Regions from separate parts of the Salinispora sp. H7-4 genome, predicted to be linked through region 2. Evidence: riboswitches for the same ligand, from Rfam matches in the RefSeq annotation. Region 2 holds a riboswitch; each other region holds the start of a gene.

Region 1 (9,443 bases), on a different contig from region 2:
GAGGGCACCGTCGTAGTGGCCGTGGCCAGCCGGCGCCACATGTCCGGCCCGTACGTCTGCTCGACATAGCGGAGTAGCGCTGCTGTCACTCGGTTCTGCATGCTGAGCTATCTTTCGCCACGTCGCGACCCAGAGCATCCGGACTGTCCCCTATTTCTCCCTGACCGACCCGGATGCCACGGACCTGCGCCGAACCCGCCATATACATGGCCACCACCATGATCGACGCCCCGTAAGGCGTGTTTCAGACTGTCTGGTGGGAGAGCACCGACCGGAGGGCCTCGATCAGGCCCGTCGTCCTGGGGTCCGGGGCCATGGTGACGCGCAGCCCGTTCGTCACGTACCCGAAGGCGATCCCGCTGGCCGGGTCGGCGTAGCCGAGTGAGCCGCCGTGCCCGGGGAAGCCGAAGGCGGTCGGTGACCACCAGGGCTGCTCCGGCAGGGGCAGGCCGAAGCCGAGCGCCGGCCGGGTCGGCACCCACAGCACCTGGTCAACGCCGTTGGCCTGTTCGCGGGTGGCGGCGAAGGTGGCCGGGACTACCCGGTCTCTGACGAGGGACGCTGGATGGCCACCGCCGAGTGGGGCGGTCACGTCCGGCCACTCCTGGCCGCCACTCCGCCCGGCTGGCTGCTCAACCGCTCCGACACGCTGCGAGACGGCGGCCGAACTCAACGCGCTCGGCATCAGCCGCCAGTCCGCGCACGAGCGGTTCCGCAAGATCAGCCCGCCGAAGCCCCCCAGCTAGCCGATGTCTCCGCTACTACTGACGCATTCCAGGAAATCGCGGAGTAGATGACCACATGGTGTTGAGGTCATGTCGATGCCGTTGGAGTCAGTCCCGCTCACGGAGGTGCTGCACCCACTGAGAGAAACCGCCGAGCGACTACCCCACGCTCGCGCGGTGCGGCTACGCGGAGGCCGAGCAGATGGCGGCGATCAGTCGCGCCTCCTCCACGTCCCGGTGCTACACCCTACGTTTCACCACAACGATGCGGCAATGAAATGGGACGAACTCTTCTCTATGTAAACGACGCAGGCCAATGCTGCGGTAACCCAAGGAACGAAGATCACCGCAGCATTGCACTACCAGATGAAGGAAATACCTTCAGTGGGCCTTCTACGCCCAGCCAGGGACAGGATCCTCGCAATGCTCCTCAGAGTCATCCAGAACCTTACAGACCTTCACCAATACCGGAGTCTCCTCCGCCAAGTTTCCACCCTCCCACGGGCTACAGTAGGGGGATTTATGGCCGTGGGTCGTAGCAACCCGATCAGTCTCCCAGGTTCCGGTGGGATTGATGTCCATCCGAACCTCAACCCGCCAGCCGTCGGGGTAATAGTCGCACGCCTGGATCGAATCCCCCGGAATCGCGTCGACCGGATCTGCATTGAATTTACCGATGCCGATCAGGTTGGCGCCTTCCCAGTACTCCGTCCACACGTCCTGTGACTGGATGCTGACGTCATCCGGATTTTGCTGGGCAACGACATCGGCTTGGGCAGCGCCCGGGAAACCCAGAGCGACAGCGAAAACCGAAGTGGCCGCCAACAGCATACGACCTGGCGATCTTGTCACACTCTTCACGCGAACTTCCCCCAATCGGGGGCGACTCTAACCCACTCGACCCCCGTCGTAGTTAGTGTCGACATAGTTTCACACGATCAGCCCACATCTCAAGTGGCGATATTCATCCCCGTTTGGAACGCACTCCGGAAGCAGAGCCAGCCTTCCCTATGGCGGCAACTAGCACCCAGCCGAGGCTAATGCAACTAGCATCTTTGCTACCTATGGTCCAACTGGCGCAACACTGGCGGTGACACCATTATGACTCTCATCGATCAATACGGTTAAAGGGTAACTTTTCGGGGCGTCTCTACGGCACGCCAACTCCTCGCCGCTACTAATTTGGAGGGGCGAACGGCCAGCCACCCCTTGAAGTCCGGACTGGCCATGCCCACCTTGTTGAACGGGTGGATGCCGCACCGAGGGTGCGCTCTTGCTGGCCAAGCCCGCCGCTCCCCAGGTGCGGGCGAAGCCGACGGTGCGCGAGGGTGCGGCCTTCACCGCGATCGGCGACTTCATGCACCAGTCACTACTCTCGCCGCGGACGAGCGCCGCACTGTCAGGCTACTGCGAAGATCGGGGGTGCCCGACGCCGACGGGGGTGGATCAACCCGCCGGTCGCCGGGCGGTAGCCGGATCAACAGTTGCGCAGCTCGGGAGATTGGTTGAGTAGCTGACCGCGGACGGAGATGAAGCGGCGGTAGGTCTCCGAGTCCACTACGGAGTGCCGGAACGCCGCGACCCGGTGACAGTTCTGGAAGGCCAGCTTGACGCCGAAGTGACGCTCGAGGCTGGACCGGATGGCGTCACTGGCCAGCGCACGCAGGAGCTGACCCCGCTCCTCCTCGGTCGGCGGCGGGACGACGTTGTCGGCGAACTCGGCGTCGGAGGACGCCAGCTCCGCCGCCACCCGGCTGACGGTCTGCCAGGCGTACGGCAGGGAGTCGCGGACGCAGGAGACGAAGGCGCCGTCGTCAACGGGGCCCGACTCGGCGGAGCGCAGCAGGTCCGGTGGCACGGTGAGAGACATGATCCTCCTCAGTTGATAATGATCGTGGTTTTCATTACCGTTGCGTGCTGAGCACACCACGCGACGTCCACCGCGTCAATGACGCCGGATGGCGTGGCTCGGTCGGATTCACCCGATGCGCGGTCTTCAGGACATGCGCCCGTCCCGGGGCATTTGACAGCGCTGCTCGCGCCGCCCCAGACTGTCGCGACAACTGAACCACCGCGTCTGTGCGGGGGAAGTCCGGTCACAATCCGGCGCTGGCCCGCAACGGTAGGCCGTCGAGGTGCATCCCGACGGCGAGCCCGAATACCCGCCACACTCGCGCACTGCTATCCACCCGTCGTGGCCCACGGGTCGGAGGCCCCGACCCGACGCTGACCAGCAGCGATCGGCTGGGTTCTGACGACCGCAGGGCGGAAAGGCACTCCTGATGGTCGTGTCCCACCTCCGAACCACCCTCCGCACCCGCGTCGCCGGCCTGTTGGCCGCCGCCGTCGCCGGGATCGCCCTGACCGCTGTCGAGCCCGCACCCCAGGCCGCCCGCGCCGACGCCTGCGACGGCACCTCGGGCGTCACCGTGGTGATCGACTTCACCGCGTTCGGCGGCGACGTCGAGGTCGCGTGCGCCCCCGGCGACCCGGACACCGGGCTGGCCGCCATCCAGGACGCCGGCTTCGCCGTCGAGGGCACCCTCCGCTGGGGCCTGGCCTTCGTCTGCCGACTCGGTGGACTGCCCACCCCGGACGTCGAGCCCTGCATCGACACCCCGCAGGCCAGCGGGTACTGGTCGTACTGGCACGCGCCCCGGGGCGGTGACTGGGAATACAGCGACAAGGGCGTGCTCAACTACGACCCGGCCCCGGGCAGCGTCGAGGGTTGGTCCTACGGCGCCAGCGAGCCGCCGAGCATCCCCGCCCCCTGAGCCACCGCACCGACGGTGTGACCAGGGGCGCACCTGGGTGCTCGTCTCGGGCTCTGGCGTCGTCGCACGCCCGGGCGATACGGTGACGGGCGCCCGGTGCGCACCGGGCACAACTGCATAAGTCCTGTGTGGGGGGAAGCCGGTGCGATGCCGGCGCTGACCCGCAGCCGTGAGCGAGAGAACCCTCTCGCGAGCCGGAATGCCCCGCCCGGGACGAGCGGCTTCCACTGTCGAGGTCTACAGGGTGAAGTCCGGTCAAGGCCGAGGTCCGTCCACCCCGCTCACCGCAGCACGCGGAGCGGGGTTTTCGTTCCCCGGGGTGCTTGCCGGAGCTCACCCTCCGCTACGAAAGGCACCCCTCATGGCCCTGTCCCGGCGCCTCGCCACCGGTCTCGGCGTGGCCGCGGCAACCACCCTCGCCGCGGTGGCCGCCGCTCCCCCAACCGTGGGGGCGGCACCCGACCCGGACCACGCCGCCGCGGCCCGCGCCGCTGCGTCCTGGCTGGCCGACGAGTTCACCGACGGCGTCCTGCCCAGCCCGTTCAACCCGGAGGCGGGGGACTGGGGGCTGACCATCGACGGTCTCCTCGCCCTCTCCGCCACCGGGGTCGACCCGTCGACCCGGCAGGCAGCGACCGCCCAGGTCGCGGCGAACGTGCGCGCCTACAACAGCTGGGACAACTGGAGCACCGAGGACGTCACCGACGGCGGGGCGACCGCGAAACTGCTCTACGCCGCCTCCGCCGCCAACGCCGACCCCACCGACTTCGGCGGTTACGACCTGCGGGCCGAGACCCTGTCGCTGATCGCCGGAGCGGACACCGACCACCAGCGGGGACGGCTCTCCAACCGGCCCCGAGCGCAGGCCGGCCTGGCCCCCAGTAACACCTTCGACCAGTCCTTCGCCGTGCTGGGCCTGACCCGCAGCGGCGGCGTACCGCAGGACGTGGTGGACTTCCTCATCCGGCAGCAGTGCGCGGCGGGCGGCTTCCGCCTCTACCCGGACACCGCCGACGGGCCCTCACCGTCCTGCGACGACCAACCCGACGCCGCCCTCGACGTCGACTCGACCGCGATGGCCGTGCAGGCACTGCTGAGCGCCGCCGAGGACGGCGCCGCCGACGCCGCCGACGCGGCCGCCGCCGGGGCGGACTGGCTGGTGTCCCAGCAGCACACCGACGGGTCGTTCGCGGGCTCCGGACCGACCGCCGGGAAGAACTCCAACAGCACCGGCCTGGCCGGGCAGGCTCTCGCCGCCGCCGGCCGCGACCCGGAGGCCACCGAGGCGGCGGTGGCGCTGGCCGCTTTGCAGGTAACCGGGGCCAACGGCGGGGCGGCTGCCGCGGAGGCGGGTGCCATCGCCTACAACGCCGAGGGGCTCGCCGCCGTCGTCGAGAACGGACTCGGCGACGGCAGCCGGGACGAGTGGCGTCGCGCCACCGCCCAGGCCCTGCTCGGGCTCGCCCAGGTGCCGCTGGGTCGGATCGGCCTCGACCCGCCGCCGACCGGGCAGCCCACCCCGACCGGCACCGCCTCCCCCACCGCCTCGCCGACCGCCAGCGGATCGCCGACGCCGACCGGCACAGCCACCGCCAGCCCGACACCGAGCGCCACCGGGACCGCCCCGTCGGAGCCCCCCGCCGCGTCACCGACCGCCAGCGCTCCGGTGACTCCCACGCCGACCACCTCCAGCCCGGGTGGGCTGCCGACCACCGGCGCCGCGATCACCAGCTACGTGCTGCTCGCGGTGCTGCTGCTCGGTGGCGGCGTCGGGCTGCTCATCCTCGGCCGTCGGCGGGCGAATTGAGCCGCAGGACGCTCCGTGGCTCCGCGGCCATCGCCCTGGTCGCCGCCGGCTCGGTGATCGGGCCGGGTAGCCCGGCGGCGGCCGCCGGGTCCGCCGGCTACTGCCCGGACGCCTCCGGCGTCACCGTCGTGGTCGACTTCAACGAACTCGGGGGCGGGACCGTGGTCCGCTGCGCCCCGGGCAGCCAGGCCACCGGGCTGGCCGCGCTGAAGAGCGCCGGCTTCCAGATCACCGGCACGCTGCGCTGGGGCGAGGGATTCATCTGCCGGATCGAGGGCAAACCGTCGGCGGGCGCGGAGAAGTGCGTCGACACGCCGCCGGCCAGCGCCTACTGGTCGTACTGGCACGCCCCGAACGGGGGCAACTGGACCTACAGCGACAAGGGGGTGCTGAACCGTACGCCCCCGGCAGGCAGCTTCGAGGGCTGGTCGTTCTCCCTCAACCGCCCCGACGACGCGCCCCGCCCGGGGGTCACCCCGAGCCGCCCCGCACCGCCGCCGCCCGCCTCGCCACCGGCACCGCCGGCACCACCACCGGCGAGCGACGTACCGGTGGCACCACCGCCGGCGGGCGGTGCTGGCGCGCCGCCACCCGCCGACGGTGGTCAGCCCGGGGCAACCGGCGGGCCGACCACCGTTGGCCCGTCGACCTCGGCCACCGCCGCGCCGTCGGCCAGCGCGGCGGGCTTCCCGTCCCCGGAGACCGCTGCCGCCGCCACGCGGCCGGGCTCCGCCGACGAGCCCGTGCTGACCGACGCCGTCGCCGCCCGCGAGGACGGGGGCGTGCCGCTGGGCACGCTGGTCGGGGTGCTGCTGCTGGCCACACTCGCCGCCGGGGGCCTGGTCGCCGCCCGACGACGGCGGGTCGCCGACCCGGATGACTGACGCCGCGGTGGACCGCCCCGCGACCGCCGATCCCCGGATGACTGACGCCGCGGTGGACCGCTCCACGGCCGCCGATCGGTGGTCGGCCCGCTGGTCCGCCTGGCGCCTGCCCCGCGGGCTACACCCGGGCGCCTGGTGGCTGTGGGCGCTCGGGCTGGCCACCGCGGCCAGCCACACCACCAACCCGCTGGGGCTCACCCTGCTGGTCGCGGTCGCCGCGCTGGTGGTCGTGCAGCGACGCGGGCACGCCCCCTGGGCGCTGGCGTTCCGGATGTACGTCTGGCTCGGTGTGGTGATCGTCGCGATGCGGGTGGTGTTCCGGATCGTCTTCGGTGGCGGGCAGGGCGAGTACGTGCTGGTCCGGTTGCCGGAGATCCCGCTGCCGGAGTGGGCGGCGGGTATCCGCCTGCTCGGGCCGGTCGCCGCCGAGCAGGTCCTCGGTGGGTTCTACGACGGGCTGCGGTTGGCGACGATGCTGATCTGCCTGGGGGCGGCGAACGCCCTGGCCAACCCGAAGCGGCTCCTCAAGGCCGTACCGGGAGCGTTGTATGCGGTGGGCACGGCGGTGGTGGTCGCCCTGTCGGTCGCCCCGCAGCTGGTGGAGAGTGTGCTGCGGGTCCGGCGGGCCCGCCGGCTGCGGGGTGCGTCCGGGCGGGGGACGCGGGCGTTCCGGGGGGTCGCGCTGCCGGTGTTGGCCGACGCGTTGGACCGGTCGCTGGCGCTGGCCGCGGCGATGGACTCGCGTGGCTACGGCCGGACCGCGGCGGTCCCCGCCGGGCAGCGGGCGGTCACCGGCACGCTGGTCCTCGGCGGCCTGCTCGGCGTCTGCGCCGGCACCTACGGGCTGCTCAACACCGTCGGACCCGGTTACCTGGGGCTGCCGCTGCTCCTCGCCGGGCTGGCCGCCGCCGTGGGCGGCATGCTGCTGGCCGGCCGCCGGGTCCGCCGCAGCCGCTACCGGCCGGACCGCTGGCGGCTGGCCGAGCTGCTCGTCGCCGGGTGTGGGATCGCCGCGGCCGGCCTCATGATGCTGGCCGGCACGGCCGACCCGGAGCTGCTCTACCCCCCGGTCAGCCCGCTCACCTGGCCCGAGCTGACCCCCCTGCTGCTGCTCGCCGTCGCTGTCGCGGCCGTACCGGCCTGGCTCGCGCCGCCGCCGACACCTGTCCCGAGAGATCAGACATGATCACATTTGACCGGGTGACCGTCCGCTACACCGAGGACGGGCCACCGCCGCTTCGCGACGTGACGCTGACCGTCGAGGAGGGGGAGCTGTGCCTGGTCGCCGGGCGTACCGGGGCCGGCAAGTCGACCCTGCTGCGGGCGATCAACGGCCTGGTGCCGCACTTCACCGGCGGCACCCTGCACGGCTCGGTCACCGTGGACGGCCGGGACACCCGCCGGCACCCGCCCCGCGACCTCGCCGACGTCGTCGGCGTCGTCGGCCAGGACCCGCTCTCCGGGTTCGTCACCGACACCGTCGAGGAGGAGCTGGCGTACGGGATGGAGCAGCTCTCCCTGCCGCCGGCGGTGATGCGCAAGCGGGTGGAGGAGACGCTGGACCTGCTCGGCATCGCCGAGCTGCGCGACCGGCCACTCCGGACCCTCTCCGGCGGACAACAGCAACGGGTCGCCATCGGTGCCGTCCTCACCAGCCACCCCCGGGTCCTGGTGCTCGACGAACCCACCTCCGCGCTGGACCCCACGGCCGCCGAGGACGTCCTCGCCGCGGTCACCCGGCTGGTCCACGATCTCGGCGTCACCGTGGTGCTGGCCGAGCACCGGCTGGAACGGGTCATGCAGTACGCCGACCGCCTGCTCTACCTGCCCGGCGACGGGCGGGTGCTCGACGGGCCACCCGCGGCGGTGCTGGCCGGCGTGGAGCTGGCCCCACCCCTGGTCGAGCTGGGCCGCCTGGCCGGCTGGGACCCGCTGCCGCTGTCGGTACGCGACGCCCGCCGCCGCGCCGCCGGGCTGCGTGGTCGGCTCGCCGAGGGAGCGCCCCCCGCGCCGGCTCCCACCCCGAACCCGACGACGGCGCTGAGCGCGCGGAAGGTCGTCGTACGGTATCCGGGCACCGTGGCCGTGGCCGGCGTCGACCTCGACCTCCAGGTTGGCCAGGTCGTCGCCCTGATGGGCCGCAACGGTTCCGGAAAGTCCAGCTTGCTCTGGGCCGTGCAGGGTAGCGGCCCCCGGCAGGGCGGCGCGGTGACCGTGACCGGCGCGGCGGGGGCCGTCGACCCGAAGAGCCTGCCGGCGCACCAGGCCCGCCGGCAGGTCGGGCTGGTTCCGCAGACCCCGGGCGACCTGCTCTACCTGGAGACGGTCGACGGCGAGTGCCACCAGGCCGACCAGGAGACCGAGGCGGCGGCCGGCACCTGTCGCGCCCTGCTGGACCAGCTCACCCCCGGACTGCCCGGTGACCGGCACCCGCGGGACCTCTCCGAGGGGCAGCGGCTGGCGCTCGCGCTCGCGGTGCAGCTCACCGCCGCCCCGCCGGTGGTACTGCTGGACGAACCGACCCGCGGCCTGGACTACCTCGCCAAGCGGCAGTTCGTCGCGCTGGTGCGGGGGCTGGCCGCCGCCGGGCGCGGCGTGGTGGTGGCGACGCACGATGTGGAGTTGGTCGCGGCGCTGGCCGACCGGGTGATCGTGATGGCCGACGGCGAGATCGTGGCCGACGGCAGCACCGCGGAGGTCATGCTCGCCTCGCCCGCCTTCGCCCCGCAGGTCGCCAAGGTGCTGGCCCCGGCGCCGTGGCTGACGGTGGATCAGGTCGCCGCCGCGCTGGTGGCGGAGCGGGAGCCGGCGTGAGTGTGCTGCGGGTCGCTCCGCGCACCGCCGTGGTGCTGGTGCTCGCGTCGGTCGCCGCGCTGGCCACCTTCACCTGGCCGCTCTTCGTCCCGGTGCAGCCGGAGAGCACCGCCCGCGCCGGGGAGGCACCGCTGGTCTTCGTCGTCATGTTGCCGGTGTTGGTGGCGCTGGTGCTGGCGGAACTCACCTCCGGTGGGATCGACAGCAAAGCCCTGGCGATGCTCGGGGTGCTCGCCGCGGTCAACGCCGCGCTGCGCCCGCTCGGTGCCGGTACCGCCGGGATCGAGACGGTGTTCTTCCTGCTGGTCCTCGCCGGCCGGGTCTTCGGACCGGGGTTCGGCTTCCTGCTCGGCTCCACGTCGCTGTTCGCCTCCGCGTTGCTCACCGCCGGGGTCGGCCCCTGGCTGCCGTTCCAGATGCTCGCCGCCTCCTGGGTGGG
Region 2 (9,443 bases):
GACCGGCCGGGTGGAGACCGCCCGGCTGGTCAGTCACGGGTTCCTCTTCGTTGGCTATGCGATCGTCGTGGCCATGTCCCGGCCGGGCCTACGCCCGGACGGCCCGCCCACCGGCCTTCGCGCTGATCGTCCCCGCTGGCGCATCCAGGCCGAGGATGAGCCGCCCGCGCCGGGTCTGCGGCTCGTGTCCCCGCCGGTTCCGGGTACGGCGTGCCATCGGGACAACGCGGCGGCCTGAGCGTCCCGATACCGGTGATGTTGCTAACCGAATCACCGGGAACTTTCCCGCCCTGCCGAACCGACCAACAGTCGACACCGAACTCAGAGAGGTCCTACATGCCAAGCAACGTCACCGGTCGGCGCCTACGCCCGGCCGCCCTGGTCGCCGCTGCCCTGCTGACCGCCGCCATGGCCGGTTGTGGCTCCTCCGGCGACTCGTCGGCGACCAACCCAACCCCGTCGGGGACGACCGCTCCGGCGGCGGATGCCCCCGCCGACGTGGTCGGGGTCAACGACCCGTGGGTGAAGGCCGCCGACAAGGGGATGACCGCGGCGTTCGCCACCCTGGTGAACGAGAGCGACGCCGACGTGACCCTGACCGGCGTCAGCACCGAGGTGTCGCCGATGGAGCTGCATGAGATGGCCATGAAGGATGGGGAGATGGTCATGCAGGCCAAGGAGGGCGGCATCGTGATCAAGGCGAAGAGCAGCCACATGCTCGAGCCCGGCGGCGACCACCTCATGATGCTGGATCTGCAGCAGCCGGTGCGGGCCGGGGATGAGCTGACCTTCACCCTCACCTTCGCCGACGGTCGGACCCAGTCCTTCACCGCGGTGGCGAAGCCGTTCACCGGCGCGGAGGAGAGCTACGACCCCGAGCACAGTATGCCGGATATGTCCATGAGCCCCAGCGCAGCGTCGTGACTGGGAGCGGCCCCCGCGCGGTGAGTCGGCGCGGTCTACTCGCGGGCGGCGCCCTGGCCGCCGGTGGCGCGCTCGGCGCCACCGTGGCGGTCACCGCCGTTGGCTCCTCGGACGGCCCCGCGACCCGCCCCGCCGAGCTGGCGCCGGTGGCGGAGATCGGGCTCGCCGTCGAACCGTTCCACGGGACCCGCCAGGCGGGGGTCGCCACCGAGCCGCAGGCACACGCGGCGTTCGTCGCGCTCGCCCTCCGACCGGAGACGGACCGGGAGGCGCTGGGACGGATGCTGCGACTGCTCTCCGACGACGCCGCCCGCCTCACCCAGGGCCGTCCCGCCCTGGCCGACACCGAGCCGGAGCTCGGGCTGCTGCCGGCCCGGCTGACGGTGACCTTCGGCTTCGGCCCCGGTTTCTACCAGGCGGCCAACGTCGACGAGCGGCGGCCACCATCGGTGGCCGCCCTCCCGGCGTTCCGCATCGACCGGCTCTCCCCCCGCTGGTCCGGCGGGGACCTGCTGCTGCAGATCTGCGCCGACGACCCGCTGACCGTCGCGCATGCCCAGCGGGTGCTGGTGAAAGACAGCCGCCCCTTCGCCACCGTCGCCTGGGTTCAGCAAGGCTTCCGGCGCGCGGCCGGGGCCGAGCCGGGGCGCACCCAACGCAACCTCTTCGGCCAACTCGACGGCACCGCCAACCCGAAGCCGGGCACTCCCCTGGATACCGCGGTGTGGGTACCGGACGGGCCGGCCTGGCTACGCGACAGCACCACCCTGGTCGTCCGGCGAATCAGCATGAACCTGGAGACGTGGGACCTCCTCGGCCGCACCGACCGGGAGTTGTCCGTCGGCCGCCGGCTCGACACCGGCGCGCCGCTGACCGGCACGGACGAACACGACGAGCCCGACTTCGACGCCCTCGGGTCGGGCGGGCTCACCGTCATCCCGGACTTCTCGCACCTGACCCGCTCCCACGTCACCGAGGACCGGCTCCGGATTCTGCGCCGCCCCTACAATTACGACGGCGTGCCCAGCGCCGACGGTACTGCGGACAGCGGCCTGATCTTCGCCTCATACCAGGCCGACATCACCCAGCAGTTCCTACCCATCCAACGACGGCTGGCCGAGCGGGACCTACTCAACGAGTGGACCACCCCGATCGGCTCCGCCGTCTTCGCGATCCCACCCGGCTGCTCCGAAGGCGGCTGGATCGGCCAGCAACTGCTCGGCTGACCTCGACAGGAGAACCATGCGGACCAACACCCGCCCGAGACCCGCCGGCTTCCTCGCCGCCGTCCTCGCCGCCGCCGCGCTGCTGCTCGTACCGGCCGCGCCGGCTGCCGCGCACAATTCCCTGAAGACCACCACACCGGCCAAGAACGCCGAGCTGGACAAGGCGCCGGCCGAGATCACCCTGGAGTTCCTCCAGAAGCTGGATCCGGCGTTCACCACCATCGTCCTCTCCGACGCCGCGGAGCAGAAGGTCCCCACCGGTGAACCCGTGGTCACCGGGGCAAAGGGCACGATCAGCATCGACGGAACTCTCGCGAACGGCACCTACACCGTGGCGTACCGGGTCGTCTCCGCCGACGGGCACCCGGTCCAGGGTTCGTACGCGTTCACCGTCGCCGACCCCGCTGGGGTCGAGGCGCCAGCTCAGACGCCGGCGGAGTCGTCCCCCACGGCCGAGCCCACCACACCGCCGACGGAGCCTGCGGCGGCCAGCCCGGTGGCGGCGACCGACAACGACGGCGGCGGCAGCGGGATCGGCACGGCGGCGATCGGCGGCGGGATCCTGTTGGTCCTGGTGGCCGGCGGCCTGGTGCTCTTGCGCCGCCGACGCGGCACAGCCTGACCAACGGGTGCCAACGGGTGCCGAGCACGGCCCGGCACCCGTTGGCGCCGCTGTCCCAGCGGGATCAGCGCCGTTGCCACGGCCGGGCGGCGGGACCGCTGCCCCGGCCACGCCACGCAGCGGGTTGCGGCGATCACCGGTCATCCGGCACAGCCTCGTTGAGCAGCTCGGCATCGTTGAGCAGCTCGGCATCGTTGAGCAGCTCGGCATCGTTGAGCAGCTCGGCGAGTTCGGTCACCGCCCGCGGACGAGCCCCCGCCAGCTCCGGAATCCGATCCAGGAGCCGGTGCACCAGCGGCGCCCACGCCGGCACCAGGTGTGCCGCCGCGAGCAGGCCCTCATTGGCAAGGCCGTCCGCCCTGGCTACGGTCCGCACGCCACCGCCGGAGACCACCGCCACCGCGTCCGCCCAGCGGAAGGCGAGGTCGACATCGTGAGTGGAGAGCACCACCGTCGTACCCGCCGTGTGCAGGTCGTCCAGGGTGCGCAGCAGTGCTTCCACCCCGGCCGGGTCGAGCCCGGCGGTCGGTTCGTCGAGAATGAGCAGCCGCGGGTGCATCGCGACCGCACCGGCGATGGCCACCCGCTTGCGCTGGCCGTAGGAGAGCAGATGGGTGGGTCGCTCGGCGATCGCCGACACACCGAGCGCCGCCAGTGCCGCGTCACAGCGCCGCCGCACCTGCGCGGCCGGGAGCCCCAGGTTGACCGGCCCGAAGGAGACATCCTGCCGGACGTTGGCGGAGAAGAGCTGGTCGTCCGGGTCCTGCACCACCAGTTGCACCTGCTGCCGCAGCTCCCGTAGGCCGGCCCGGGTGTGTCGCACCCGGGTGCCGGCGACGGCGATCTGGCCCGTGGCGGGCCGCAGCGCGCCGGCCGCCAGTCGGAACAGCGTCGTCTTGCCGCCGCCGTTCGGGCCCAGTACGGCCAGCCGCTGACCAGGGTCGATCCGAAGATTGACCCCGGCCAGGATCGACCGACCCGGCTGGTAGGCGAAGCCCACCTCATCGAACTCCAGCAGCGAGGCGTTCACCAAGGGGACACCAATCCGGTGCTGACCATGACAATCGCGCCGAGCAACGCCGTGGTCGCCGCGACGAACGGCACCGATACCCGGTGGGCCGCCACCTGCACGGCGAGTGAACCGGTGTAGCCCCGCACCGCCAGTCCCTCCTCCAGCCGCCGCGCTCGGTGCAACGCCCGGACGAACACCGCCCCCGCCTGTCCGGCCAGCGACCGGTAGGCGGTCCGCCAGGTACGGAAGCCAAGCCGGGCCGCCTGCGCCTGTCGGACCGCATGCACGCTCTCCACCAGCAGGAAGAGCATCCGGTACGTCAGCGCGGCAACCTCGGTGACCGCCGGGGGGATCCCCAGCCGGTGCAGTCGTGGCAGGACATCCGACAACGGTGTGGTGGCGGTGAACAGCAGCAGGCAGGTCAACGCCGCCACGGACCGGCCCGCGGTCTGTACCGCCAGCGGCACGCCGGCGGGGTCGATGGCCAGTCGGGCCGGAGCCGGCATCGACACGAGCAACGGGACGGTCGACGTGGCCACGAAGAGCAGCGGCACCCGGGCCGCCCGCAGCACCACGACCAGTGGCACCCGTGCGGCGGCCAGCAGCACCGCCGCCGCACCACCGGACAGGAACGCGGCGGGCCAGGTGGGCAGGGCCACCGCACAGACCAGCAGCCCGAGCGCGAGCAGCGCCTTCTCGGCGGGGTGCCGACCTCGCCAGGGACCGGTGTGCGCCGCGATGTCGAGGGCGAACACGCTAACCGCGCTGCCGATCGACAGCGTCGCGCTGCCGCTGCCGGGTCCGGGCAACACCGAAGTAGTAGCCGAGCAGGCCGGCGCCGAGCGCAGCCTGGAGGGCGAAGAACGCCGACTCCAGCTCGGCCGACGGCGGCTCGTAGATCGGCGAGAACCACGGCTGGTAGTCCGGATGATCGTCGACGATGGCCTGTTCGGCGAGGGCGTCCGCGCCGGAGAAGGGTTCCTCCCCCGACCCGAGGCCGAACGCCAGCGGCACCACCGCCAGGAGCAGCACCGCGAGCAGCAACAGCAGGTTGACCCAGGAGAAGCGCCTCATGCCCGTACCTCCGCCGCCGGGCGCAGCAGGCCGAGCCGACGCAGGTCATCCCCGCTGGTCCGACTCAGCAGGCGGACCACCAGAACGGTCAGCAGTCCCTCGCTGATCGCCAGTGGAATCTGGGTCACGGCGAAGATCCCGCCGAACTTCGCCAGCGCACCGCCGACGCCGGCGACCGGGTCGGGGAACGCCAGGGCCAGCTGGGCGACGGTGACACCGTACGTCGCCAGGCTGCCCAGGGCCGCAGCGGCGAACACCGCCGGGCCCAGTCCACCGCCAGCACGACGGACCATGGTGTAGCTCCCATACGCCACCCACGGGCCGACGATCGCCATCGAGAAGATGTTCGCGCCCAGCGTGCTCAGCCCGCCGTGGGCCAGCAGCAGCGCCTGGAACAGCAGCACGATGCCGCCCAGCACACTCATCACCGGCGGTCGGAACAGCACCGCCCCCAGCCCGGTGCCGGTCGGGTGGGAACTCGACCCGGTCACCGACGGGATCTTCAATGCGGACAGCGCGAAGGTGAAGGCACCGGCCGCGCCGAGCAGCAGTTTCGAGTCTGGATCTGCACGGACCTGCCGGACCAGGGCCCGGCTCCCGTGTACGACGAATGGCGCGGACACGACGAACCACGCCGCCGCCTGTTCCGGAGGGAGATACCCCTCGGCGATATGCATCGAATGACCTTCCCTTCCAGCACCTCGTGGATGAGATCCGTGTCAAGGCCGGTCTCCTGGCTTCCGGATCGACGTTCACTCCAGCCTTCCCAGGCCTGGTTGGGCCCAGTGGCACAGTCAGAGATCACTACCCGGTCACAGTGGCGAGGGCCGCGCCGGTCTTCCACCGGCTTCCCGTGCACCTTGACGGCGAGAGGCTATCGGGCACCCGCCCAGACGGCAAGCTGTCGATTCACGCCAATCGCTACCCGCCTCCGCCGGCTGCGGCGAACCGAACGCCACGCTGCGCCACGAGCCGAGAGCTTCAGCACAGGCCGGTTCCCGGTTTCCTGGCCGTCAGGAGGGCGTAGCCGAGCACACCATCGGTGACCGCGGCCCGGGCCGCGGCCAAGACCGTCGGGGCCCGGTCGAAGTCCAGGCCGAGCGCCGCCGCCTGATCCGCGGCGGTCATCCGCAGCACGGTCAGGCGCGCCTCGATCTGGTCGATCATCGTGGTCACCGCGGAGTCGTGCCGTTCGGTGTGGGTTGTCGTCAACCCCGCGCCGGCCAGCAGGGCGACGTACTCATCGAGGGGACGCGCATCGGCAACGCAGGCGATCCACGCTCCCAACCCGGTCAGTTCGGGGGGCAGCCGGTCGGGGACGGCGACAACATCGGCCAGCCCGAGTTGCCCGCCCGGGACCAGCACCCGGGCCAGTTCCCCCGCTGCGGTGGGCTTTTCGGGGAAGGTGCAGAAGGCGCATTCGCAGACCACCACCTCAACCGAGTGCGAGTCGACAGCCAGCCGCTCGGCGTCTCCCCGCCGAAACCGCACCTGGTCGGTGAGGCCAACGGACCGGGCCACCCGGGTGGCCGCCGCGACGTTGGGACCGGCGAGGTCCACACCGGTCACCGTGCAGCCGTACTCGGACGCCAGCAGCAGCGCGCTGGTACCCCGTCCGCTCGCCACATCGAGCACGCGTTCACCGCCGGTCAAGGCCAGTCGGGTGGCGAGTCGGCGGGTCAGCGACGAACCACCGGGATGGTATGCCTCGCCGAGGAGCAGGGCGACCAGGTCCGAACCGTAGACCGCGGCGCAGCAGCCCTTCGGGTCCGCTGCGGGCTCACTCCCCGTCACCGGATCCGCCGCCCGACGTTGGTGGCGTCCGGTGCCACCCGCCGCTCGGCGGCGACGCCGTCGGAACGCTGGGCGACCTTCGACCCGTACGGGGAGTCGGTGATCATCGAACGCAGCGCGAGTGCGTTGGGCACCACGTCGGCGACCGGCACCCCGGACATCTGCTCGCGGACCTGTTCCCGGTAGCCGACCGAGTTGTAGGCGCAGAACGGGATCAGTCTGCCGTCCGGGGTGATCTCCTCGACGCAACACTTCATCAGCTGCCGCACATTGAGGGTGTACGGGTCCTGGAAGTCCTGGATCACGATCATGAAGGCCCGGTCGGTCAGGTTCGCCACCGCCTCGGGTAGGTTGACGCCGCAGGCGTCGGCACAGTCCAGCGCCGCGGCGGTCTGGGCGAGGCGCACGTTGGTCGTGTCGGTGCCCATGAATGCCGACGCCGACCACAGCTTCTCCAGCGCTTCCCGGACAGCGGGGTCCGGCACCACCCGGTTGGTGACGTAGTCGAGATGGTCTGCCACATCGAGCAGCCGAGGAATCGGCACCACCGCGAAATCCTCGGCGCCGGGCGTGCCCGAGGTGAGCAGATAGGTAATCGACCGGCAGGTCGGGAAGCAGCACGGCACCGGGAAGAAGTCCTCGGCCCGGAACCAGTCGGGCCGCTGCCGCGCGACGAGGTGAATGATGTCGGAGTTGGTCAGCCGGGTCAGCGGGTCGAAGGGCGTGTGTCGGCCGGAGTGGGTGACCGGCTGGAACGAGACGCTGCGCACGGCCGGGTGCGCCAGGCCGTGGCTGATGATGGCGCCGAGTTCGTGCTCGTTGAGCCCTCGTTCGACCGCGGCCACCAGGGTGACGGTGAGGCCGGCCTCGGCGCAGTTGTCCAACGCGCGCTGCTTGATCTCACGCAGGTCCCGCCCCCGGATCTCCCGGTGTGTCCGCTCGTCGAACCCGTCGAACTGCAGGTAGATGTTGACCGCCCGGTCGGGACGGTTCCGCTCGCCGAGCGCTGCCACGAACCTCCGGTCGCTGGCGAGCCGAATTCCGTTGGTGTTCAGGTTGACGGCCCGAATCGGGCGGGCCTGGGCGGCGTCCACGAAGTCCAGGATCTGCCGGTGGATGGTGGGCTCTCCGCCGGAGAACATCACCACCTCGGCCTCGCCCTCACTCGCCACGAAGACGTCGAGCATCCGCTCACACTGCGCGAGGCTGATGGCGTACCCGTCGGGCTGGTGACCGGAGTCGGCGAAGCAGATCGGGCAGTCGAGGTTACAGCCGGTGTTGACCTCGATAATGCCCAGACAGGCGTGCTGCTTGTGTTCCGGACACAGCCCACAGTCCGCCGGGCAGCCGTCGCGCACCTCGGTCTGGAAGGTCAGCGGGATCGTGCCGGGCTTGTTGAAACGGGCGCTGTCGAGGTACATCCGCGCGTCGCCGTACACCAGCGCCTCGAACTGGCCGTGCTCCGGACAGCGCTTCCGCAGGTAGACCTTGTCGTCGCGGAGGTTGACCTGTCCGTCGACGACGACCTTGCAGACCGGGCAGATCGACTTTGTGTACTCGACGAACACCTCATCCCGGTCCCGCTTCATGGCTCTCACCATTCCACGCCGCACTGCCCCGGCACGCCGGCTTGGTCGAATACCGCCCGGCGTGGCTGACCGGCCGACACTGCCCCGCCCCGTGCTGGCGGGCGGGCGGAGGGCAGCCCGGCACCGGCACGTCAGCGCGACACTGGCAGGTCAGCCCGGCACTGGAGCACGAGCGCGGAGCAGGTCCGCAACCTGCACACACCATTCGCGATTTTCCTGCTCGAAGCGACGTCCCCGCAGGCAGGTGAGGTACGGTCCGATCCGGTTGCTCTCGCGCAGGAACGTCTCCTCGGTCAGGTCACCGCGCAACTGCCGGAGCATCCGGTCGAAGAGTTCCACCTTGGCGGCGGCGATGACCGCCCGCTCCTCGAGCTGGGCGATGACCGGTGCCGGGTCGAGTCGGTCCACGGCCTGGACCATGACGAGCAGGTCCTCCCGGGTCGACGACGGCTTCGACGGCACGGCGGCGAAGGAGGCCAGTTCGGCGAGGCCGGCGGGGGTGACCGTGAACAGCCGTTTGTTGGGGCGGTCGTGCTGGATGACCTGACGACCGGTGATCAACCCCGCCCGTTCCAGCTTGGTCAACTCGGCGTAGAGCTGCTGGGGCACCGCGTACCAGAAGTTGGAGCAGGAAACATCGAAGATTTTGGCCAGCTGGTAGCCGCTGTACTCCCCATCGAGCAGCACCGCCAACACCGCGTGCCGCAGCGCCATGGCCACACCTCCCGCTCCGGGTGAGGACGGAGTTCGGCGGGCCGGCACCGCCTCGCCGACCCTTCCCCCGAACCATACTCAATGATATGACTATTCCTGTTGTGGATTACCGGCGGCAGTCCTCCCGACCGTCGATCCTGCCCAGCGGCACCCTGCCCACCGTCACCACGCGGAGCGAGACGGCCCCCACCGGCTTCCCCCGCACCCGGGACTCCCGGGGACCTGGAAGGACACCCCCATGAAGCTTGGCTACACGACCGGCTACTGGTCCTCCGGGCCGCCCGAGGGCGTCACGGCGGCCATCGCCGAGGCCGACCGACTCGGCTTCGACTCCGTCTGGGCCGCCGAGGCGTACGGATCGGACTGCCTCACCCCACTCGCGTGGTGGGGAGCGAGCACCTCCACCGTCCGCCTAGGCACCAACATCATGCAGATGTCGGCCCGCACTCCGACCGCCGCGGCGATGGCCGCGCTCACCCTCGACCACC
Region 3 (9,443 bases), on a different contig from region 2:
CCAGGAACGTCGCCTGGGTGATGTCCTCCGCGACCGACCAGGAGCCGCAGAGCCGGAAGGCATGGTTGTAGACCGCACGGGCGTACCGCTCGAACAGCTGACCGAACGCGGCCTCGTCACCGCCGGCCAACGCCGACCAGAGTTCCTGGTCCGGTGGGTGCAATCGGGTTGTCACACCTAACCCTGTCCGGCCGGACCGATCTTGTTGCACGCATGGCCGGACTCGGTGGCCCCCCATGTGTGGGTCGCCGCTTGGGTCATGTTTCCCCGTTTCCCGCCGGGTGGACCGTGGCAGTGTCATCATGCGGGTCGGGGCCGTGCCACCGTGGCCGCCCCGGACGAGAGGGGTTGACGTGGGCATCGTTCCGGCGGGCACGCCCTGCTGGGCTGACCTGGCCGCGCCGGACCTCGACGACGCGCGCCGCTTCTACCCGGAGCTGTTCGGCTGGACCGGCCGGATCGCGCCGGAGCCCGAGGCGAATGGCTACACCGACTTCCTCCGCCGCGGCCAGGCGGTGGCGGGTGCCGGGCTGCCGGCCGTTCCCGAGCAGGTGCCGATCTGGTCGATCTACGTCGCCGCCGACGACGCCGACCTGGTGGCCGCGCGGGTCGAGGAGGCCGGCGGGCAGCTCGTGGTGTCCCCCTTCGACGTGCTCGACCGCGGTCGGATGGCGGTGTTGAGCGACCCGGCGGGCGCGACGCTGTGTGTGTGGCAGCCGTTCCGGATGCCCGGCGGCGAGGTCTTCGGGGTGCCGGGGGCAATGAGCTGGACCGAACTGGTCACCCCGGACCCGGAGGGCGCGAAGGTCTTCTACGAGCTGGTCTTCGGCTGGCAGCCGGACGAGCCGCCAACCGGTTCGGCCGGCCACACCGGCTGGCGCCTCGGCAGCCAGATCGTCGCCGGGATGACCGCCCCACTCGGCGACTACCCGGCCGGCGCGCCCGCGTACTGGTCGGTGTATTTCGGGGTGGCGGACGTGGACGCGACCGCCGCCCGGGCCGCCGCCCTGGGCGGGGCGATCCTGGTGCCGCCCCGCGACACCGCGGCCGGTCGCTGCACGGCCCTGCGCGACCCACAGGGCGCGCTCTTCAACGCGATCACCCCGCCCTGATCTCCAGCATCCCGTCGGGTGCGGAGGCGGGGCGGACGGGTACCACCAGTGGGCCGTACTCGCCGTCGATCACCTTCACGGTGGCGCGGTAGTGGCGAGCCAGCAGCTCTGTCGTGAGCACCTCCCGGGGGGTGCCGACGGCGGCCACGTGACCGTCCGCGAGGAGCACCATCCGATCGGCGTACTCGCCGGCGATGGAGAGATCGTGCATGGTCGCCACCACGGTCAGGCCGTGCGCCCGGCGAAGCTGGTCGACCAGTTCGAGGACGTCCTGTTGGTGGCCGATGTCCAGCGCGCTGATCGGTTCGTCGAGCAGCAGCAGGGTGGCCCCCTGGGCGAAGGCCCGGGCCAGGAAGACCCGCTGCCGCTCGCCACCGGAGAGGGTGGCCAGTTCCCGGGCGTGGAATCCGGTGAGGTCCAGCCGGTCCAGGACATCGTGCGCGGCGGCCAGGTCGGCGGTGGACTCCCGGCCCAGCGGCGCGATGTACGGGGTGCGGCCGAGTAGCACGTAGTCCAGGACCGACATCCCGGCCGGCACCACCGGCGACTGGGCGACCGTCGCCACCACCCGGGCCCGGTCCCGGCGACGCAGCTGCTGGATCGGCGTACCGAAGAGGGAGACCGCGCCCCCGGTGGGCAGCAGGCCGCCGACGGCGCGCAGCAGCGTCGACTTGCCGGCGCCGTTCGGGCCGATCACGGTGACCCACTCGCCGGCGGCGACGCTCAGGTCGACCCCGGTGAGGATGGGTACGCCGGCCAGCCGGACCCGCAGGTCGCGTACCGCCACCGCCGGTGCGCTCATCCCAGCACCCGCCGGGCGCTCCGCAGGACCAGGACGAAGAAGGGGCCGCCGAGCAGCGCGGTCACCACACCGATCGGGATCTCCTCGGGGGCGGCGGCGGTACGGGCGACCACGTCGGTGAGCGCCAGGAACGCCCCGCCGAAGAGCATCGACAGCGGCAGGATCACCCGGTAGCTGGAGCCGGCGAGCAGTCGTACGGCGTGCGGCACGATGATTCCGACGAAGCCGATCAGCCCGGACGCGGAGACCGCGGCGGCGGTGCCGAGGGAGGCGGCGGCGATCAGCAGGTAGCGGGACCGTTGCGGGTGCAGGCCCAGGCTGGTCGCCTCGTCGTCGCCGACCGAGAGGACGTCCAGTTCCCGCCGGTGCAGCAGGACCACCACGGCGGTCAGCAGGAAGTACGGCAGGACCAGCCGTACGTCGTGCCAGCCGGCGGTGGCGAGCCGCCCGAGCAGCCAGGCATAGACCTGTTGGATGCTGTCCGAGTTGCGTTGCAGCAGGTACGTCTGTCCGGCGGAGAGGAAGGCGGAGACCGCCACCCCGGCCAGGATCAGGGTCGCCGGTGATCGGCTTCGGCCGCCGGCGGAGCCGAGCAGGTAGGTCAGCGTGACCGCGCCGATCGCGCCGACGAAGGCGGCCAGCGGGATGGTGACCGGCAGCCCGGTGACCGCCCCGCCGACCCCGCCTGCGGTGATCACCACGGTGACCGCGAACCCGGCGCCGGCCGCGACCCCGAGCAGGTACGGGTCGGCCAGCGGGTTGCGGAACACGCCCTGGTAGGCGCCGCCGGCCAGGGCGAGCAATCCGCCGACGAGCAGGCCGAGTACGGCCCGGGGCAGGCGCAGCTCGGTGATGATGGCGACCTCCCGCTCGGTGAGCCCGCTGTCGAGGCCGACCCCGGGGAGGAGGTTCAGCAGCTCGACCGCGACGCTGCCGGGTGGCAGGCTGACCGGGCCGAGGGAGACGCCCGCCACCAGGGCGGCCAGCACCGCGGCCAGCCCGGCGACGAGCCAGCGGGGCCGCAGTCCGGCGGGCCGAGCCGCGGCTGACCGCCCCGCCGGCCCGCCGGTGGGGCGGTCGGCGGGGCGCTGGGTTACCACCTGCCGCATGGGGAGGCCTCTGCTATCGCCACCAGCCCAGCGTCACGCGGGGACCTTGGCGGTCGCCTCGATGATCGTGCGGAGCAGGTCGACGACGCGCGGGCCCCACCGGGAGGCGATGTCGTCGTCGAGCGCGACGACCTGGCCCTCCTGTACGGCGGTGATCGTCGACCAGCCGGGTCGGTCCTGGACCGACGCGACGCTCTGCTGGCAGCACTTGGTGTCGGCGAGGAAGATGAAGTCCGGGTTGGCCTGGACGATGACCTCCTCGGAGAGCTGCGGGTAGCCGCCACTCGCGCCGTCCGCGTCGGCCGGGTCGGCGATGTTCTCGAGCCCGGCGAGCGCGTAGAGCGAGCCGATGAAGGTCTTGCTGGTGGCGGTGTACAGCTCGGGGGCGAGCTCGTGGAAGTAGGTGAGCTTCTCCGCCCGCTCGGGCAGGTCCGCGACCAACTCCGCGATGTCGTCCTGCATCTGGCTGACCACGTCGGCGGCCTCGCCGGGATGCCCGGTCAACGCGCCGACCTCGGTGAACTGCCGATAGGTGTCGTCCAGCGTGACCGCAGCCGGGGTGAGGAAGACCGGGATCTTCAGCGTGGTGAGCTGGTCCACGATCTTGTTCTGGTCGCTGGCGAGCAGCACCAGGTCGGGGTTGTGGGCGGCGATCGCCTCGGCGTTCGGCTGGAAGCCGGAGAGGTCGGTCCGCGGTGCCTCCGCCGGGTGGTTGGAGTTGTCGTCGACCGCGACGACCTGCGGCCCCGCCCCGATCGCGAAGAGCATCTCGGTGGCGGTCGGCGACAGCGAGATGATCTTCTCCGGCTGCTCTTCCAGCGTCAGCGAGCCAACCGTTACCGGGAAGGTCGCGGCGCTGGACGCGCCGTTGTCGGCGGGGGAGTCGGTGGTCTTCTCGGCGCAGCCGCCGAGCGCGAGCGCGGCCACCGCGAGAGCCGCGGTGAGGAACCGGGGGGTACGTCTGGACATCGGGCCTCCTGTCGGTCGAGGAGTTGCTGCTTCGCCGACAGGGACCGAGGCGCCCGTCCACGAGGCGCCCTTCCTCGAGAGCGCATATCGCGACCGACCGCAGGCGACCTGACTCGTCCCCGGGATGACCCGGGGCATCACAGTTGCGGGACAGTGCCGGTTTCTCACCGGCTTCGCTGCGGGATGGTCGGTAGCACCGTAACGCACGGTCGGGCCGGCGCCCGGAGGGCCGCAGACGTGTGACGAGGTGGGGTGGGGGCCCCGCGGGACAGGGCCCCCACCCGGATTCAGGAAACGGTGATGGTGACGTTGTCGACGGCAGCCTCGACGAGGCTCCCGCCGGCGGCGTCCGCCGCCGCCACCTGGATCTGGATCGACTGGCCGGCGTACGGCGTCAGGTCGAGGTTGGCCACCGACCAGGAGGCGCTGCGGTTGGTCGCCGCCCCGGCCTGGTTGAGCAGGGTGGTGGTGCCGCCGCTGTGCACGACGCTGACTCGGAAGTAGTCGGCCGAGGAGGCGTTCGAGTAGTGCGCCAGGTACCAGGCCAACGAGAGCGTCAGCGTGCCGCTCGAGGGCAGGGCCACCGCCGGGGAGCGGGCGCTGGTCACGCCGCCGTCGATGTCGTGGGTGCCCACCGAGGAGCCGGCGAGCCGGCCGGTGACCAGGTCGTTACCGCCCGCGTACGGGGTGAGCTGCTTGGCGCCGGAGTAGCTGGTCGCCTGGGCGGCACCCCGCTCCCACTGGCCGGTGGTGGCGGTGTCGGTGCCGTTGGGGTTGATCGTCCAGCCGGTCGCGGTCTCGAAGGTGTCCGCCCAGACCGTCTCCCCGCCGCCGCCACCGCCGCAGTACTGGTCCTCCTTGCCGATCGCCCGGTACGGGCAGTCGGCGTACTCGGAGAGGAGCAGCACGGCTTCGCGGTTGCGGGCGGTCTCCGCCGGGATGACCTCGTCGGGTGGGTAGAAGCCGCCGCCCGCGGCGGAGCCGGGGTACAGCTCGAAGGTGTACGCCCAGATCCCGTGCGCCCCCCACATCCAGTCGATGCTGCTGCCGTCGGTGATGTAGAGGTCACTGGACTGCTGCGGGGTGTAGCCGTTGGTGGCCGCCATCTCCCCGCCGATGGTGGCGAAGGTGTTGTACTGGTCGGCCGTCATTCCCGGGGCGGTGTTGCTGTACGTATAGCCGAACGGCCAGAGCACCAGCTCGGAGTAGGTGTGGAAGTCGATGTTGGCCTTGATCTGCTGGACTCCGCCCACGACCCGGCTGTCCACGAAGTCGCGCACCGCATCGGTCTCCGGGGCGGAGAAGGGCGACGGGCCCCGGTAGGTGCTCGACGAGGTGGAGCCGGAGGAGCCGCCGCAGCAGCCCCAGAGGTAGTCCCAGTTGCGGTTCAGGTCGGTGCCGACCCAGGACGAGCCGCTGTTCGGCTGCCGATTCTTGCGCCACGACCGGTACGAGCCGGTGGCGATGTCGTACTCGCTGCCGTCCGGGTTCACGGTCGGGATGATCCACAGCTCCCGGCTGTTGACCACGTTGGTGACCCGGGAGTTACTGCCGTAGTTGTCGGTGAAGAGGTTGAGCAGGTAGATCGCCATCTCCACGGTCAGGTGCTCCCGAGCGTGCTGCTGGGAGTTGAAGAGGATTTCTGGTTCGTCCTCGTCGGTCCCGACATTGTCGGAGATCTTCACCGCCATCAGGTCCCGGCCCTCGTGCGAGGTGCCGATGCTGATCTTCCGCGCGATGCTGGGGTGCTCCGCCACCACCTGGTTCACCACCGCCGTCAGCTCGGCGTAGTTGTGGTAGTCGGAGTCGGCGGGCGGAAAGTCGGAGATGCCGACGTCCCCGTGGTCGTGGTCGTGGCCGGTGGGGGCTACCGGCACCTCCTCCAGCTCGAAGCCCAGCTTGGTGATCGCGGTGGCCTCGGCGGCGGTGGCGGTGACGTGCAGGACACCGTGCTCGGAGTAGTCGATCGCGGCGCCGGTGCTGGCGACCGCGCTGCGGTCGGTCACGGTACGCGGGCCGAGCACCCGGTACTGGACGGCGGCCGACTCACCGGTGGCCTCCGGCGTGGTGTTCGCGGAGACCGGTGACGCGGCGAAGGTGAGCAGGCCGAATCCCGCGGCGACGACGAGCGCGAGGCGGCGGCGGAGGGTAGGGGTGCGGAAGGCCATGGACAACCTCCTGACAAGCGCGGGAAACCTTTCCCGCCTGGTACCGCACACTCCACCACTCAGCGCATGGTCATATCAATATTCTTCCATGTATAAATTCGATGGCGAAGCCGGGACATCCCGGCAGCGGCCCGAGTTTCCCGGGCAGATCAGGACTTCGGCGCGTCCCCGCCCGACTCCGTCGAATCCGTCCCGGCCTCATCCTCGCCGGCCAGCGCCGAGCGCAGCCGCTCCTTCTCCGCGCGCCGCCGCTCGGTGGCGGCAGCCATCTCCTCGGCCATCTCCTCCCGCCACGGCCGCAGCAGGAAGAAGGAGAGCGCCGCCGAGAAGATCAACGCCACCATCAGCTTGATAAAGAGATTCAACTCCACGAACCAGAGGGCCGCCAGCACGACGACAAACAGCCCGATCCGGCCCAGCGTGTACTTGACCGCCGCGCTCATCTCCGTACTCCGTTCTCCGCCGTCGACGGGCGGCCTCAGCCCGTCCTCCGGGCCAGCCACCGCACCCCGTGGAACCACACCACCGCGTATCCGACGGTGAAGGCCACCGCGCCCAGCCCGCCGGAAACCACCGGCGGCAGGTCAGCGGTGAAACCGGCCACCACCAGGCCGAGGGTCAGCCCCACGGCTCCGGCCGCCAGGCCCGCCACCACCCGGGCGGCGCCAAACCCCCAGGCGCGGAAGTCATCCCAGTAGAGCCAGGCCGGCAGGATCACCGCCAACCACCCGTTGGCCTGGCCGAACTCCCCCGAACTGAGCGAGCTGAAGCCCAGGTCCAGGGTCGCCAACGCGAGCACCCCGACAACCCAGCCGGCCAGGCTCACCCCGAGCAGGTCGCCCAGGGTCAGCACCCGCCCCTCGGCATCTCGCCGGGGAATTCTGTTGCGCTGCTCGGTCATGGCCCTACGAGGGTACGCGAACCGCCGACCAGCACGATCAGGCCCACACCTGCTGCGGCTGGGCGCGACGCTCGGCGAGCGGGGGCGCGGCGTCGTACTCGCGCACGACGTCGTACCGGGTGTTGCGCTCGACCGGGCGGAACCCGGCATCCCAGATCAGATCCAGCAGGTCAGTCCGGTTCATGGTGCTCGGCGTGCCGTACGAGTCGGCGTCATGGGTGATCTTGTATTCCACCACCGAGCCGTCCAGGTCGTCCACGCCGAAGTTCAGCGACAGCTGGGCGACCGATAGCCCGTGCATCACCCAGAAGCACTTCACGTGCGGGACGTTGTCGAAGAGCAGCCGGGACACCGCGTACGTCTTCAGCGACTCCGCCGGTGAGGCCATCGTCGTCCGCGCCTGGATCTGGTTACGGATCTTGCCGTCCGCCGAGTCGACGAAGTCATGCTGGTAACGCAGCGGGATGAAGACCACGAAGCCGTTGGTCTCGTCCTGCAGCTCCCGCAGCCGCAGCACGTGGTCAACCCGGTGCCGGGGCTCCTCGATGTGCCCGTACAGCATGGTTGACGGGGTCTTCATGCCCTTGTTGTGCGCCAACCGGTGGATGCGCGACCAGTCCTCCCAGTGGCAGGCGTGGTCCACGATGTGCTGCCGCACCTCCCAGTCGAAGATCTCCGCACCGCCGCCGGTCAGCGACTCCAGGCCGGCGTCCATCAGCTCGTCCAGGATCTCGTCGGCGCTCAGGCCGCTGATCTTCTCGAACCACTGCACCTCGGTCGCGGTGAAGGCCTTGAGCCGGACGTTCGGCAGCGCCGCCTTCAGCTCACGGAGCACCTTCGGGTAGTAGCGCCATGGCAGGGTGGGGTGCAGCCCGTTGACGATGTGCAGCTCGGTGAGCTGCTCGTCCTCCATCTCCTTGGCCTTGCGGACCGCCTCGTCGATCCGCATCGTGTACGCGTCCTTCTCGCCCGGCTTGCGCTGGAACGAGCAGTACGCACAGCTGGCGCTGCAGACGTTGGTCAGGTTCAGGTGCCGGTTGACGTTGAACATCACCCGGTCGCCGTTGCGCTCGGTCCGCCGGTGGTGTGCGAGCCGCCCCAGCCAGGTCAGATCGTCGCTGTCGTAGAGGGCGATCCCGTCCGCGCGGGTCAGCCGCTCGCCGGCGTACACCTTCGCTTCGAGCTCGCGCTTGAGTCCGGCGTCCATCTCCAGCCCCGTCCCTTCCGCCTGCGGTCCCGGTCGAGCCTACGTGGGCCGGCGAACCAACAGTCAGCGCGGGCGGTGGGCCGCGACGAACCTCACCGCTCTCCGCCGTCGCCGTTACCCAAACTCTCAGCCACTCGTAACCCGGCCACACATCGACACTGCTGCCCGCGTGCGATAAGACAGGGTAGGCCGAGCGCGACACACCACTGGTAGCGTCCGGCCACCGTGTGCACCCAATGCACGGATTGACCCAGACAAGGAGCGGAATGGGCGACAGCGGCTACGGACGGCTACCTCGACGAAACCCAGTGATCTCGCCGGTGCTCCGTCCCAAGCTCTGGTCCGCGTTGCTGGGCGTCATCGCCGCCGGTGCCCTCAGCGCGCCGGTCTACGCCGATCCGCCGCTGCCCGACACCGTGCCCGACAGCGGCGCCCGCCCGGTCCTGTCCGGCCCGCTCAGCCTGCCCGGCGGTCAACCGCTCGCCCCGTCGGCCACAACGCCGGTCAACAACCTCATCAACGGGCCGCTCGCCGCCCAGATCTACGCGGCCGAGGCCCGCATCGGCCAGCTGAGCGACGAGCTACTCCTGCTCAAGCAGCAGCGCACCGAGGCGGAGGCACAGCTCGTCGCCGCCGAGCAGGAGCTGAACGTGGCCCTGACCGCGCTGGCCAAGGCTCAGTCGCGCGCCGATGCCGCGGCCGCCGAGGCGCTCAAGGCGGCTGCGGCGCTGCCCTCCGCGCCCTTCGCCGACGATCTCCAGGATCTGAGCGAGCTCTCCGGCCTCGCCCGGGGGAAGGACGTCGCCGGCGGGGAGACCACCGCAGCGACCCGGGAGCTCAACCGCGCCCGCGCCGACGAGCAGGCCGCGCAGCAGGTGATGACGGCGGCGCAGTCTCGGCTGCGTTCCGTCAACACCTCCTACGCCAGCACCGAGCAGGCGCTGCAGAGCGAGAAGGCGAAGCTCACCACTCTCCGCCAGGACAACGCCGCCCAGCTGCTGGAGCTGGAGCGTCAGCAGGAGGCGGCGGAGCAGGCGCTCGGCGCGCAGTGGGTCGCCAACGAAACCGCGAACGGGCTCGCCGCGCACCCCACCGCCCGCGCGGCGGTCCGCTACGCGCTGGACCAGCTCGGCGACCCGTACCTCTGGGCGGCCGAGGGACCGGATCGGTTCGAC

The links. Region 2 has a riboswitch for cobalamin ahead of H0524_RS05770 (energy-coupling factor ABC transporter permease). Riboswitches for the same ligand answer to the same signal wherever they lie in the genome.
Region 1: linked by a shared signal. The riboswitch ahead of H0524_RS06420 (hypothetical protein) and the one ahead of H0524_RS05770 (energy-coupling factor ABC transporter permease) in region 2 are both predicted to bind cobalamin.
Region 3: linked by a shared signal. The riboswitch ahead of H0524_RS23960 (ABC transporter substrate-binding protein) and the one ahead of H0524_RS05770 (energy-coupling factor ABC transporter permease) in region 2 are both predicted to bind cobalamin.

The regions. Positions count from the first base shown of each region.
Region 1 is NZ_JABZED010000006.1:16,189-25,631, forward strand. It holds gene H0524_RS06395 (hypothetical protein) at 1-101, opposite strand, end outside; partial or broken gene H0524_RS06400 (esterase) at 245-535, opposite strand; partial or broken gene H0524_RS06405 (hypothetical protein) at 494-746, shown strand; gene H0524_RS06410 (hypothetical protein) at 1,119-1,586, opposite strand; gene H0524_RS06415 (SCO5389 family protein) at 2,203-2,595, opposite strand; cobalamin riboswitch at 2,763-2,910, shown strand; gene H0524_RS06420 (hypothetical protein) at 3,008-3,499, shown strand; cobalamin riboswitch at 3,588-3,726, shown strand; gene H0524_RS06425 (prenyltransferase/squalene oxidase repeat-containing protein) at 3,861-5,306, shown strand; gene H0524_RS06430 (hypothetical protein) at 5,303-6,190, shown strand; gene H0524_RS06435 (CbiQ family ECF transporter T component) at 6,228-7,376, shown strand; gene H0524_RS06440 (ABC transporter ATP-binding protein) at 7,373-9,004, shown strand; partial or broken gene H0524_RS25570 (ECF transporter S component) at 9,223-9,443, shown strand, end outside.
Region 2 is NZ_JABZED010000004.1:117,441-126,883, forward strand. It holds gene H0524_RS05735 (zf-HC2 domain-containing protein) at 1-238, shown strand, start outside; gene H0524_RS05740 (copper chaperone PCu(A)C) at 337-924, shown strand; gene H0524_RS05745 (Dyp-type peroxidase) at 921-2,150, shown strand; gene H0524_RS05750 (copper resistance CopC family protein) at 2,167-2,772, shown strand; gene H0524_RS05755 (energy-coupling factor ABC transporter ATP-binding protein) at 2,906-3,802, opposite strand; gene cbiQ (cobalt ECF transporter T component CbiQ) at 3,799-4,539, opposite strand; gene H0524_RS05765 (energy-coupling factor ABC transporter substrate-binding protein) at 4,541-4,858, opposite strand; gene H0524_RS05770 (energy-coupling factor ABC transporter permease) at 4,855-5,535, opposite strand; cobalamin riboswitch at 5,564-5,736, opposite strand; gene H0524_RS05775 (class I SAM-dependent methyltransferase) at 5,840-6,652, opposite strand; gene H0524_RS05780 (radical SAM protein) at 6,649-8,241, opposite strand; gene H0524_RS05785 (PadR family transcriptional regulator) at 8,392-8,955, opposite strand; gene H0524_RS05790 (hypothetical protein) at 9,042-9,197, shown strand; gene H0524_RS05795 (LLM class F420-dependent oxidoreductase) at 9,194-9,443, shown strand, end outside.
Region 3 is NZ_JABZED010000076.1:4,759-14,201, forward strand. It holds gene H0524_RS23940 (RNA polymerase sigma factor) at 1-175, opposite strand, end outside; gene H0524_RS23945 (VOC family protein) at 354-1,112, shown strand; gene H0524_RS23950 (ABC transporter ATP-binding protein) at 1,099-1,914, opposite strand; gene H0524_RS23955 (iron ABC transporter permease) at 1,911-3,023, opposite strand; gene H0524_RS23960 (ABC transporter substrate-binding protein) at 3,057-3,992, opposite strand; cobalamin riboswitch at 4,073-4,218, opposite strand; gene H0524_RS23965 (M14 family metallopeptidase) at 4,280-6,160, opposite strand; gene H0524_RS23970 (DUF4229 domain-containing protein) at 6,310-6,603, opposite strand; gene H0524_RS23975 (hypothetical protein) at 6,639-7,061, opposite strand; gene mqnE (aminofutalosine synthase MqnE) at 7,099-8,268, opposite strand; gene H0524_RS23985 (C40 family peptidase) at 8,535-9,443, shown strand, end outside.